DNA from 2 places in the Sinobaca sp. TMA16-18 genome. Region 2 is predicted to be linked to the other one. Evidence: predicted binding sites of a transcription regulator. Region 2 holds the regulator's gene; the other holds the start of a gene.
What was found. The regulator NrdR, encoded in region 2, represses ribonucleotide reductase genes. The targets are predictions, from matches to a motif close to AACACNATATATNGTGTT.
Positions count from the first base shown of each region.

Region 1: a site for NrdR is predicted at 2,419-2,436, ahead of AC5W14_RS07455 (vitamin B12-dependent ribonucleotide reductase). Genes of this name have one in related genera too.

Region 1 is NZ_JCAKFM010000003.1:239,264-246,427, reverse strand. It holds gene AC5W14_RS07470 (rhodanese-like domain-containing protein) at 1-307, opposite strand, end outside; gene AC5W14_RS07465 (lipoate--protein ligase family protein) at 478-1,314, shown strand; gene dat (D-amino-acid transaminase) at 1,367-2,227, opposite strand; gene AC5W14_RS07455 (vitamin B12-dependent ribonucleotide reductase) at 2,620-5,175, shown strand; gene mntR (transcriptional regulator MntR) at 5,360-5,794, shown strand; gene AC5W14_RS07445 (hypothetical protein) at 5,791-6,606, opposite strand; gene AC5W14_RS07440 (SA1362 family protein) at 6,679-7,077, opposite strand; gene AC5W14_RS07435 (DUF1385 domain-containing protein) at 7,145-7,164, opposite strand, start outside.
Region 2 is NZ_JCAKFM010000001.1:564,368-571,531, forward strand. It holds gene mqnC (cyclic dehypoxanthinyl futalosine synthase) at 1-216, opposite strand, end outside; gene dnaI (primosomal protein DnaI) at 409-1,341, opposite strand; gene AC5W14_RS02920 (replication initiation and membrane attachment family protein) at 1,353-2,768, opposite strand; gene nrdR (transcriptional regulator NrdR) at 2,838-3,302, opposite strand; gene speD (adenosylmethionine decarboxylase) at 3,438-3,821, opposite strand; gene AC5W14_RS02935 (glyceraldehyde-3-phosphate dehydrogenase) at 4,085-5,113, opposite strand; gene coaE (dephospho-CoA kinase) at 5,251-5,847, opposite strand; gene mutM (DNA-formamidopyrimidine glycosylase) at 5,865-6,689, opposite strand; gene polA (DNA polymerase I) at 6,704-7,164, opposite strand, start outside.

The DNA of each region.
Region 1 (7,164 bases), on a different contig from region 2:
TTTTCTTTTGGATCACACGGGCTGCCTGCTTGCTTCGGGACCCGGACTGACAGTATAAATAAACCGCCTGGTCCTTCCGGATTTCAGTAATGCGCTGTTTTAACTGGGACAGCGGAATGTTTCTGGCGCCTAGTATATGGCCGCCGTTATATTCACGGGGTTCTCTAACGTCAATCAGCTGAGCCTTTCTGTAGCCCTGCTTAAATTCTTCTTCTGTCAGTTCCGTAAGAAACTTAGGCTTTACAAGCCTTCTGTATAACAGAAATGATAACATGATGATAATAATACCCCATAGGATCCAAGCCATAATTGTTCCTCTCCTTTAAAAAAAGCTCACAAGGAATATTATAATAATCTTTGCCTCAAGAAGCAAAAGAAATCTATTATAGAAAGCAAATAATCAAGAAAAATCGTAACTTCTTTAGAAATAGAAAAAGCTTTGGTACACTAAAGATGAAAAAAGAAAGGTGTGCAGAAATGGAAAAAGAAAAGTGGTATTTCATAGACTCAGGGAAACAATCCCCTGCTTACAATATGGCAATGGATGAAATGCTCCTCCGCTGGCACAGCGAGGGAAAAATTCCTCCTGTCGTCCGGTTCTACGGCTGGAATCCGTCTACTTTGTCAATCGGATATTTTCAGAAGGTACATAAAGATATCGATTTAGACGCGGTAGATAAGCACCAACTCGGTTTCGTCCGAAGGCCGACAGGGGGAAGGGCCGTCCTGCATGATAAGGAATTAACGTACAGCGTGATTGTCTCGGAAGAACATCCGCTGATGCCTGCTACGGTGACAGAAGCCTATCGGGTTATTTCCGAAGGGCTTCTTCAGGGATTTTTAAACCTGGGGCTGGATGCTTATTTTTCTGTGCCGAAAAGCAAAGAAGAAGAGCAGGGACTAAAAAACCCCCAGTCGGCGGTTTGCTTTGATGCTCCAAGCTGGTATGAGCTGGTAGTGGAAGGACGCAAAATTGCAGGCAGCGCCCAGACGAGACAAAAGGGTGTTATACTTCAGCACGGTTCGATTATTATTGATCTGGATGAAGACATGTTGTTTGATGTCTTTACGTATTCAAATGACCGGGTCCGGGAACGAATGCAGCGTGCTTTCCGCAGGAAGGCGGTAGCGATCAACGAAATAAAAACAGTACCTGTGTCGCACGAAGATGTGGTCCAGGCGTTTCACAAAGGTTTTGCTGATGGATTAAACGTAAACTGGGTGGACTATAAACTGACAGAAGAGCAGGAAAAAGAAGTTCAGGCTCTGGCGCAGGAGCGGTACGAGTCAGATGACTGGAATTACCGCCGGTAAAAAAGATGTAAATAATTAAAAGACCCGCAATTCAGCGGGTCTTTTTGTTCGTTTATTTTAGATGAGAAGATTCTTTAGGGGGGCGGACAGCTGCGGAGAACGCGTCCTGCAGCTGTTTAGTAACCGGGCCGATGGAATAGTCTGCCTGAAAAGAGCCTTCAATCCGGACAACCGGCGTAATTTCCATTGTAGTACTTGAAATAAACATTTCATCAGCCCGGGAAGCTTCTTCTACAGAGAATGTTTTTTCAACAAAAGAAATGCCTTGTTGTTCAGCGAGCTGCTTAATAAAAAGCCGGGTAATACCGTTTAATATAAGTTGGTTGGCAGGATGTGTATGCACCGCGCCGTCCTTAACAATAAAAATATTGGTTGAAGACCCTTCTGTTACAGTCGTTCCCCGATGCTGAAGAGCTTCATCACATGCATTGTCCTCCGCTTTTCGTTTAGCCATCACATTTCCCAGCAGGTTAATGGTTTTTATATCGCAGCGGAGCCAGCGGATGTCTTCCAACGCGTAAAGCGAAATACCATTTTTCTGCTTTTCGAGTGGAATCGGAGCTTCTTTTGCAAAAGCAGTTACGACCGGTTCGAGCCCGCGTTCATATAAATGATTACGTTCCTGCTCGCCCCTCGTAATCTGAATATAAACATAGCCATCGGAAATATCATTTTCCTCTGATAGTGAATCAATAATTTCTTTAAATTGATCAAGGCTGAACGGAATAGGAATATCAATTTCTTCGGTGCTGCGTACAAATCGTGTGTAATGTTCTTCGAGCTGAAAGCAGACGCCGTTATAAAGGCGGACTACTTCATATACACCGTCACCAAAATAATATCCGCGGTCTTCAAACGAAACATCAGCGTTACTGCGTTCTATTAGATTGCCTTTTTTCCATACATAGTCCATTATATTACCTCCGGCTTTTTTTCTAAGATACCATGAAAAACAATAAAAACCTACATACAAATTTTCTTCTTTTACGCAAGAAATGAAATTGATGAAATATCGGGTTTTTTAACAGATTGCGGGAGTTTAGGAGCCGATTGCTTCTTATTTTGCCCTTTTATGAAATTGACAAATTTATAAAAAGAGGTTTAAAAACTATATATAGTGTCAATATATAAATTATAAATACTATATATTGATTTAAAGGAAGATCGTATGGTATCATTCAGAAAGAGCTTTAAATCAGCCGCATACTTGATTTGTCTGGTGGTTTTCTTTTATTAAACAGAAAAAACAGCCGGGTCCGTCGGTTCGATGCCGAAAAATCGAGAAGTGAAACAGGAGGAATTTACATGAGTACAGCAACAAAACAAATGCCTAAAGTAAACACAGTCCAGCTAAATGAAGATATATCCCTGTTCCCGCAGGTGCATCCCGTAACAGAAGACATGAAGATGACAAAATCAGGTGTTTCCCGTCTGGTCATGCTCGACCGTTATACATTTAAGGACACGGAAAAGAAAACGCTGAAAGAAAATGATTTTGTTATTTTAACTGTTAAGGAAGATCCAAAGTTCCCTGCTAGAGGATTCGGGTTTGTCATTGCACTTGACCGTGGAAATAATACAGCGGAAGTAAGAGTAGATAATGAATTCCTCCCGCTTCTTAATGAACAGGAAGCTGAGAAAGGAACGGTTATCCGTTCTCTTGATGTCATTGAAAAGCCTTTGGAAATATATTATGAGCAGATCGCCAAGCGTAATGCTACAGGACTTGCGAGTGTGGAAAAGACAGAAGAAAGACGCCGTCAGTCCTTTCAGGAATTCTACGAAGAACTGGTGAATATGAACTTCATCCCTGCAGGACGGGTGTTATACGGAGCCGGTGCAGAAACAGATGTAACCTACTTTAACTGTTATGTTATGCCTTATATTGCAGATTCCAGAGAAGGAATTTCCGAACACCGCAAACAGGTAATGGAAATTATGAGCCGCGGCGGCGGTGTTGGAACGAACGGTTCGACCTTAAGACCGAGAAACACTCTTGCAAAAGGGGTTAACGGTAAATCTTCCGGTTCGGTTTCCTGGCTTGATGATATTGCAAAGCTTACGCATTTAGTAGAGCAGGGCGGTTCAAGAAGAGGCGCCCAGATGATTATGCTTGCAGATTGGCATCCCGATATTCTAGAATTCATCGTATCCAAAATGCAGAACCCGCGTATTCTGCGCTTTCTGCTCGAAAATACAGAAGATGAACAGATTAAAAAGCTTATTCAGGAAAAACTTAAATTCACTCCATTATCTCCAACGGAAGAAGCTATGTATCAAGGCATTCTTAACTATCAGTCGATTCCGGGACAAGGTGGATTCAACAACAAGATTCTTCAGGAAGCCGAAGATAAGCTTAATACCGGAGGCGCATATACCGTTAATTCTCCGGAGTTTTTAACCGGGGCAAACATTTCCGTCTGTATTACTGATGACTTTATGAAAGCTGTAGAAAATGATGCAGACTACTCGCTGCGCTTTCCCGATGTAGAAAACTACTCGAAGGAAGAAATGGCAGAATACAATCAGGAATGGCAGGAAAGCGGCGATGTCCGTGAATGGGAACAAAAAGGACATGCAGTTCGTACGTACCGTACTATTAAAGCGCGGGAACTGTGGAAGCTGATCAATGTGTGCGCCACCTATTCAGCTGAGCCGGGTATTTTCTTTATAGACAATGCAAATGAACAGACAAACGCGCAGAGCTATGGACAGAAAGTAGTAGCAACCAATCCTTGCGGAGAGCAGCCGCTCGCTCCTTATTCAGTCTGCAACCTTGCTGCAGTGAACTTAGCTGAAATGGCTAACAAAGATGAAAAAGTAGTAGACTTTGATAAACTCCGGAAAACAGTTGCCACCGGTGTAAGAATGCAGGATAACGTCATTGATGCCACCCCGTATTTCCTTGAAGATAATACAAGACAAGCAAAAGGAGAGCGCCGGGTAGGCCTTGGTGTTATGGGTATGCATGACCTTCTAATCTATACGGAAACAACGTACGGTTCAGAAGAAGGCAATGTACTGATTGATCAAATATTTGAAACGATTGCAACGACTGCATATCGTACAAGTATTGAAATCGCTAAAGAAAAAGGAAGTTTCCCTTATTTGGAAGCATCGTCGACAGAAGAAACAAATCGTCTGCGCCAGGCTTTCACAGAAACCGGATATATGAAGAAAATGCCGCAGGATATTCTGGATGGAGTCAGAGAATATGGTATCCGCAACTCACACCTTCTTACTGTAGCACCAACTGGAAGTACGGGAACGATGGTAGGAGTGAGTACGGGACTGGAACCATATTTCTCTTTTAAATACTATCGAAGCGGTCGTCTTGGCAAATTCATTGAAGTGAATGCAGCAATCGTACAAGAATACCTGGATAGAAACCCGGAAGCAGATAAAGATGATCTTCCAGAATTCTTTATTTCTGCAATGGAACTGCTGCCGGAAAATCATGCAGATGTCCAGTGCGTGATTCAAAAATGGGTGGACAGTTCACTTTCTAAAACGGTCAATGCTCCTAAAGGCTATACAGTAGAGCAGGTACAGGGAGTATATGAACGCCTCTACAAGGGCGGTGCCAAAGGCGGCACTGTGTATGTGGATGGCAGCCGGGATGCACAGGTATTAACATTAAAAGCAGAAGATAATACGTTTGAATCAAAAGAAGAATCAACACCGTCACCTGAAAAGAAAGTAGTACTTGTAGATACGATTAAAGATGTCCGTTCTACTACTGTTAACTTTGGTAATGAAATTGGGGACACATGCCCGGTCTGCCGGGAAGGTTCCATTGAAGATATTGGAGGCTGCAACACCTGCACAAACTGCAGCGCCCAGTTGAAATGTGGACTATAAAATAAATATAAAAAAGAAGCCGGCTGCAAAAGCCGGCTTCTTTTTTATAAAAATTTGCTTTAAGGAAAAAAAATTCCCCTCTAGAACAATATGGGAATTTAAATTGTGAACTCTCTTTTATTCATGTACAATAAGAGAGCGCAACAATGTGTCGTAAACTATGAAGTCTATGGAGGAACTTAGTATGCCTACTCCAAGTATGGAAGATTATTTAGAGCGAATTTATCAGCTTATTGAAGCAAAAGGATATGCCAGAGTATCAGATATTGCCGAAACGCTGGAAGTCCATCCTTCCTCCGTTACGAAAATGGTTCAGAAACTAGATAAACAGGAATACTTAGTTTATGAAAAGTACAGAGGCTTAATCCTAACAGCAAAAGGGAAAAAAATTGGGAAACGGTTGGTATACCGACATGAACTGCTGGAGAATTTTATGCAGATTATCGGTGTGGAGCACGGACACATCTATACGGACGTAGAAGGCATTGAGCATCACCTAAGCTGGGACGCCATTGATCGAATTGGAGATATTGTTCAATATTTTGAAGAAGATCCTAAAAGAGTGGGAGACCTTCGCGAAGTACAAAATAGAAATGAGCAGGAAAAGCCAAAAGATTAGCTTTTTCTGCTCGAAAGAATGCCGCCTTCTCTTTTAGAGAAGGCCATTTTTATGAAAAGAACCGGTGCGAACAAAGTAATCCAAAAACCCAGTACAACCCCGGAGAAAAACATAGCAGCCGGCGCACTGGCAAATCCAAATACCAGCAGAATAATCACCGCACCGGACAGCCCGGCCACGGAGGCCTTTAGTTTAGAAAGAAACGACGCAGGATACTTCATTCTATTCTTAATTGTTTCAATGTCGAAGCCCGCGCTGGAGCCGAGAAGAAGGCCGGCAAACCAGGCTGCCTGCGGTTCTAAAAGAAACAGGCACAGTCCTAAAAGAACAGCAACGCTTAATAAAAGAAAGTCAGGTGCGCCGCCTATCCAGTCAAGCGAGCGGTACAAAATAAAAATTATAAAAAAACCAATCAGGCCGGCATAAAAAATATCAGTAATCGCATAAGTTGGATCAAGGAAAGCGAGAAACCCTGCTAAGGCGATGATAATGGCAGCTGTTATCGTATAACGCCGGTCGGATATTTCCGGTATAAGAAATCCCCAGAAAACAACTGCGCTTTGAAAAGCAACAGGCATACCAGTAAACTGCTGATCAAGCAGTACCGATGTTCCAAAAGGGTAGATAGAAGAAAGAAGAATATTTACATAGAAAGAAAAAGCCATAATAAACAAAAGCCTAAAACCGAGCTGCTTATGAAAACACCAATAAATGACGGGGATAACAATGAAATATAGGTACGGATGAAAAAAAATATTTAAAAAAGATAAAGGAAGGCCGGACAAAACGCTAATCATCAACATCGGCATCATGAAAGTATTTCCTCCTTCTGTCATTCAAAACGAGAAGCATAGTAAACAATTATGTATAAAAAGAGCCGGGCTTTAGAAGAGAGCCCGGTTCTTTTTTCGGTTTTTTTTCCCTTCAATGACAGTCAGGTGCGTGTCACTTCGTTTACGGGCAATTGCTTTTGTGGGACGCTTTTTAACGGGTCTTGCCTGCGAGCCTGCGGCTTTGTAGTGGCTTTTAGCAGGAGCGGCAGATCCACCGCGGCGGGCGTTAGCTGCTTTTGATCTTGGAGGGGCATGAGACTGGTACTGCCGTTGTGTCATTTTTTTCATAATAACTTTCGTAAAAAGGAAATACAGGCCTACTGCGATAGCGAGACCGATTGCCAATGAGATTAAAAAAGATATAGGATTGGTTAAAAGCTGGTTACCAAGACCGAAGGCGGCGAGTCCAAACAACAGCAGTAAGAAGGGCCGGCGAAGAATGCGCGACATATGATCACCTCCATTAAGAGTAACCTGGGAAACCAGGTTTGCAAGACACAACTTTTATTACTATTCATTATACAGCATTATGATCAA
Region 2 (7,164 bases):
GGCACAGAATCTGCAGTATGTGTCGCAGAGGTTCGTATAGTTAACATTCCGTCCTACTACAAATGTCGTTACAGGCTCCGGATGCCATTCCTGCATCTTCTTGTTGGCTGCCGCTCCCATTTTTTCAATTTCATCGCTTTCATATAAGCGGACAGCATCTTCCATCGTTAAGCGCTCCCCTTTCAGGGCGCGGTCCAGAATAGAATCTATACTCATCGTAAAACCTCCATCATTAATCAAGATATACCGCGTGTATCCAGCAGCATTATTTATCCTGTACACTGTTATTTTCGATTACTATTTTATGGTATCATAATTTCCAGTCATTTTCCCAATACCCGCACTCAAAAAACGGTCCATTTTCCTTAAATAAGGCGGAAATGAAAACGTTTTTCCAATAGGATTCGTTCAGCTGCTGCGCTTGTTATCCCCGTCTACATGGACAGCTTCCGTTAAATGTTTAATCCGCTCCATAATGCGGCTTGCCTTCATGTCTTCGGTACCGCCGCGCTGGGAATATGCCAGGTGATTTTCCAATTCTTTATAATTATAGTTGGACGTATACAGAGTCGGCAGCTTTTCCATCATACGGTACTGCAGAATAACTCCCAGCACATCATCCCGTATCCAGGCAGACGTTGTTTCTGCGCCTATATCATCGAGAATAAGCACATCCACTTTTTTGATGCTGTCTATTTTTTCCTGAGTGGTACCAGTGGAAAGAGCTTCTTTCATTTCCCGGAAAAAATCCGGGGCGTAGACAATAATAGTCGATATGTTCCGTTTTGCCAGCGCATTAGCCACAGCCCCCATAATAAAGGACTTACCTACACCGAATTTCCCGTGAAAATAAAGGCCTTTGGCATTCCCGCCCGGATCTGCACCTTCTACAAATTCGATTGCTTTTCTGGCTGCTTCCGATCGGCTGGAGTTATCGAGTTCAATATCATCAAACGTAGCTTCCACTACTTCCGATGGGATATACAGGCTTTTTATCAGCCGGCGGTGCTTTACTCTTTCATCATGCTGCAGCTTTAAAGAGCATTTATGATAGGCAACGCTCCATTCCCTGCCGCTCCCGGTCAGTTCGGGCTGATAGCCCTGCATCATATTAGGGCACAAATCGAGTCCCGGACAGGCATCACAGTGATCCCGCTCCCGTTTATACTCAAAAAGCTTCATCATGTTACGTTCTAAATCACCGTTTGTCAGGTCCGGGTGCTTTGCTTTAAACTCCAGGATACGCGGGTCTTTTAACACCTCATCCCGGAGCGTATTGTACCTGTTCCGCCATTCTTTTTGATTCATCCACTTATCGAGGGATGATTTAATGGGATCCATTGAGTGTCACCTCAGCTTTCCGATTTCTCTTTCCATTTTTTTAACCGCTCTTTAAACAGCTGTTTCTCTTCTTCCCACTTCGATACTTCTTCCGGTGTCTGTTCCACTTTGCTCACCTGACCTGCTTTTTGTTCTTCCAGCCATTTCGGAACGGTACCAGGCTTCGGCGCAGAGGACCGCCCGAATCTGGATCCATATTCTTTAGGAGCCTGGTCTTTGCGTTCCTTCTGTGCTTTGTTTTCTTTGCTGGCAAGTTCCATTGCTTCTTTTACTGTAGTCACCTTTGCACGTGTCCACTGCCCTGCTATTTTCTGCACAAACGCTGAATTCAGCTTCATGTTATTAATGCGCAGTACATAATCAATAAGTACGTTTGCTACCCCAGGCTGCAGCTTGTATTCAAATAGAAGCGATTCCGCGATCTTTACATCTCCTGCCGGCACTTTCGCTCCCTCAGAAACACTTTCGAGAAGAGCCATAGGCGAAATTTCTTCAAAATACTTAATCATTTTTTCTTTCCCTGTCACCGGCACCTGGTCTTTCATCTCCCGGTGTTCTTCCGGCTGCGTCCGATATCCTAAAGCAGGCGGCTCCGATCCATATTCGTAGCGGTACCATTCCTGCACTTTTTTCCGAAGAACAGACAGATCCAGCTCTTCATTCTGGTCTAGAGAGCGCTGAATTTCTTTGCTCATATCCAGGGGCTCCATCCGGTATAAAAAGGCAAGACGCTTTATCGCATGTATGTTATCACTGGATTTGATTTTTTCTTTATTAATAAAAGCGGGCAGGTCCGCATACAAAAGGTCAATATCAAACGACTGAGCTTTTATTTCAATTCCCGGACCGCCTTCAGCCGACAACAGATCCATCGCACTGTTTTCGCTGAATATCTCTTCTGTCATTTTCATTTCGGATTGATGAAGCGACGTAAACACCTGGTCAAACGAAGAGGTGACGTCGGTATACGCAGCAGGCTCTAATGCAGGAAGTATAAACCGTTCCCTGATCTGCCTGTATTTTTCCCTTCCCAGCCGATTGAATAAAAACACACTGAGTACGTCATCTCTAAAAAACTCCTCCGGGCTTAACGGCGGCTGAATTTCATAGATAAAGCACGGGGTATCCGCTTTTTCTTTTTTCAATACTTTCAGCAGGCCGATGCCTTCCAATTTTTTTCTTGCTTCCACAATATGATGAAGCGGAAGCTGCATCTGCGCCATTAAATCCCGATGTGACGTTTCTTCACAGCTGTATTTATCTTTTTCCAGTCTATTTGTTAAAACCTGGTACAGCGATGCGGCGTAAATGCCTATTAAAGGCTGATACAGCGAAGTTATTACTTTACTGGAATGTTCTTTGTTTTCCTGCTTAATCCGAATAGTAAAACTATCTGCCGGTAACAGCTCTTTCCAATACAAAGCCATTACAGAACGCCCCCTAATTCTTTACAAATCCAACGGACCAGGCATAAAGCACCCGGCTGCTGAAACCATTTATTTTTTTTCGTCTTTACTAATCAATTCCTTTAACTCGTTAATAAATACGGTAATATCCTTAAACTGGCGGTAAACGGAGGCAAACCTCACATAGGCTACATCGTCGACTCCGGCCAGTCTCTCCATTACAAGTTCGCCGACATCTTCGCTCTTGATTTCTGACTTTCCATCACTTCGAAGCTGCTGTTCTACATCATTTACAATAGCTTCCAGCGTTTCAAGGGCAACCGGGCGCTTTTCGCATGCCCGAATAAGCCCGCGCAGGATTTTTTCCCGGCTGAACTCTTCCCGTGCTCCACCCTTTTTTACGACAACGAGAGGCATTTCCTCCACCGTCTCAAAAGTCGTAAACCTATATTGGCAGGCGTCGCACTCACGGCGCCTTCTAATTGATTTTCCTTCATTGCTTGGCCTTGAATCCAGCACTCTTGTATTATTAGAATGACAGGCAGGACATTTCATTCTATCATCTCCGCATCTGCTTAGCCTCGCATGCTTTTATTCGTTGTTCTTATCATATCACTTTTCTAAAATCCTGGACAGTAACGAAAAACCCCACCTGAGACACTGCCTTCAGACGGGGTTCATCTATACTTTTTATAGTACTTTTGCTTCTGATTTCTCTGCCTGCACCGGACCCATTCCTCTCGGAAGCTCCAATGTTTCTTTTTCCGTGGCTTCTAAAGCTTTTGCTATATAATCAGACGCTACGTTAGGGTCTATCGTGTCCCCGCAGGTGTAAACGTCAATGCTCGCGTATCCATGCTCCGGAAAACTGTGAATGGTCAAATGGGATTCTGAAATAATCACTACGCCGCTTACTCCCTGAGGGGCAAACTTATGAAACGCTACTTCTCTTACTTCCGCTCCGGCTTCTAATGCTGCATTCACAAACACATTTTCCATTGCTTCTCTATCGTTTAATTTATCAATGTTACAGCCCCATAGTTCAGCTATAACGTGTCTTCCCATTGTATCCATGGGTGGACTCCCCCTTTACTATAAATATCATATGCCACGGATTCTTTTCATTATACTAACGTCCAGCCTTGGGGGAAAGTTAGTCCAAATGAGGTCCTAACCCTTACTGCTACATATAAATGAAGCATGCCTGAGACATATTCACAAAAGTTAGTATACGTTTTTTAGAATAGATTTGCAATGGTGAGGCCTATATTCCATTACCCTTTTTCCACAGTAAAAAAACAGGACAGCTCTTGCTGCTCCTGTTTTCTCTTCTTACATTAAGCGCTTATCATCGAGCTTTTCTGAACCGACTTTCCCACATAGCGCACAAGATCAACAACGCGGCATGAGTAGCCCCATTCGTTATCGTACCAGGCAAGAACTTTAATCTGCCTGTTATTAATAACCATTGTAGAAAGGCCGTCAATGATCGCAGAATTTTCATCTCCATTGTAGTCAATGGAAACAAGCGGGTCATAGTTGAAGCTGATAATGCCTTTCATGTCGTTTTCAGAAGCAGAACGAAGCACTTCATTTACTTCTTCTACGGTCACCTCTTTTTTTGTATCGATTACAATATCGATCAGCGAGACGTTTGGCGTCGGCACCCGCAGAGCCATTCCGTTCATTTTGCCTTCCAGCTCAGGAAGCACCTTTGAAATAGCCCTGGCGGCTCCTGTCGTAGTAGGAATGATAGACTGCCCGCAGGCTCTGGCACGTCTTAAATCTTTGTGGGGGTTGTCTATATTTTTCTGGTCGTTCGTATAAGAGTGGATCGTCGTTATTAATCCGCTTTCAATTCCGACCGTGCGATCGAGCACTTTTACTACCGGAGCAAGACAGTTCGTCGTGCAGGAAGCGTTCGAAATAATGTGGTGCTCCGCCGGATTGTAATCTGCTTCATTTACTCCCATAACAATAGTCGCGTCTTCCTCTTTAGCCGGAGCAGTAATAACGACTTTCTTGGCCCCTGCTTTTAAATGAAGGCCTGCCGTGTCTCTGGTTTTGAATTTACCCGTTGCTTCAATCACTACATCTATTTCCATTTGCTTCCACGGCAGATTAGCCGGATCTCTGTCTTGAAGAAGCGTTACGGTCTGTCCATCGATAATTAATTTGCCTTCTTCTGCTTTCACGTCTTTTTCGAATTTACCGTGTATTGTGTCATACTTAATAAGGTGAGCCAGCGTTTCCGCAGGGTAGCTTGCATTCACCGCTACTACCTCTAGTTCTTCATCCAACATCGCCTTGCGGAATACCATGCGGCCTATGCGGCCAAAACCGTTAATCGCTACTTTTGCTTTCATGCAGAAAGGCCTCCTCATTAATTGTGATATACTAATCGGTGTTTTATGTGATTAGTATAACATAATAACGAATAAATTGAACCTCATATTCGAAAAAAAGCAGGAATAACATATTTTCATGTCATTCCCGCTTTTTCTTATAAATTCCAGCTGTATTTGCGGCTGAGCTCGAGTATCTGCTGCTCGGTTTCTTCTTCCGATCCGCTGTTATCAATCACTTCATCCGCATGCTGTTTTTTTTCATCAATAGGCATCTGGGACGCTATCCGGTTTCTGGCATCTTCTGTTCCCTGATTATCACGTTCCATTAACCGCTCCATTTGTACAGCCGGCTCCGCATATACGAGGACAACCAGATCCACCATGTGCTGCAGTTTGCTTTCAATCAACAGGGGAATATCAAACACAACCAGTTCATTTCCCTGCTCTTGCAGCAGTTCTTTCTTTTCTATCATTCTCTGACGTACCGCCGGATGAACAATCTGATTGAGTATTTCGCGCTTTTCTCTGTCCGAAAAAATCACACGACCCAGTTCTTTACGATTGATGGAGCCATCTTTTTCGAGCATTTCCGTTCCAAAATGATCAATGATTTGACTGTACGCTTTCTCTCCCGGTTCCACTACTTCCCTTGCTACTTTATCTGCATCTACTACGGGCAGCCCATGCTTCATTAAAAAATCGGCTACCTTGCTCTTTCCAGTAGCAATGCCCCCTGTAAGCCCGATAATCACCGTATCGCTCCTTTACTTTATCCCTGGCAGGATGGACAGTAATGAGTACCTCTTCCTGCTTCTATCATCTTTTCGATAGGCGTGCCGCATTTTTTACAAGGCTCATCCCTTCGTGCATACACGTAAAGCTGGTTTTGAAACATTCCCATTTCTCCCTGGCCGTTCACGTAGGAACGAACAGAGCTTCCTCCACTTGCAATCGCTTCTGCAATAGTACTCGTTATTTCTGTATGAAGGCTTTGGATTTGTTTGTTGTTCAACAGCCTGGCTTTTTTATTCGGCATAATTCCTGAACGGAACAATGATTCATCCACGTAAATATTGCCAAGTCCCGCAATGGCCCGCTGATCCAGCAGGACTGTTTTTATCGTACGGCTTGTTTTTGCGAATATCTCCTTCAGATAAGCCGATGTAAACGATAAATCGTTTACCGGTTCCGGGCCCAGCTGGGATAATGGCAGGCTTGTCTGCTCTTCGCCGGGATTAAAAATGTGCATCGTCCCAAATTTACGGACATCCCGGTAGCGAAGCTCCGAGCCGTCCGTAAAATGAAAGCGTACATGGGTATGTTTATCCGGCTCATTGCCGGCCGCCATTTCATAGCGCCCTTCCATTCTAAGGTGGGAGACCATCACATAATCATCAAGAATAAAAGATAAAAATTTGCCTCTTCTTGCAACCCGGTGAATTTTCTGTCCGGAAAGCATCGTCACGAATGCTTCGGCATCGTCCGGCCGTTTAATCATTTTCGGCCAGCCGACTTCTATTTTTTCTAATGTTTTCCCCGCTACCAGGTGATTTAATGTTTCTTTTACTGTTTCTACTTCCGGAAGTTCAGGCATTTCTTATGCTCTCCTTACTTTGCATCATACCAGGTGTCACCGTAGGACACATCTGCTTTTAAAGGAACGTCCAGCTCCATTGTCCGTGCCATTACGTCCGGCACGAGCACTTCCATTTCCTTTAACTCATGTTCTGGTACTTCAAAGATCAATTCATCGTGTACCTGAAGCAGCATTCTGCTCTCCAGCTTTTTGTCTTTAAGAGCTTTTGTTACATCCACCATCGCTTTTTTGATAATATCTGCAGCCGTTCCCTGGATAGGTGTATTCATCGCGGTCCGCTCTGCAAAACTTCTTCTGTTAAAATTGCTGCTCGTAATCTCTGGAAGATACCGTCTCCTATTTAAAAGCGTTGTCACATACCCATATTCGCGGGCCTGTTCCTTAATGGAGTCCATATAATCACGGACTTTGGGATAACTGGCCAAATACCGGTCAATAAATTCCTGGGCTTCTTTCCTTGGAATGGAAAGAC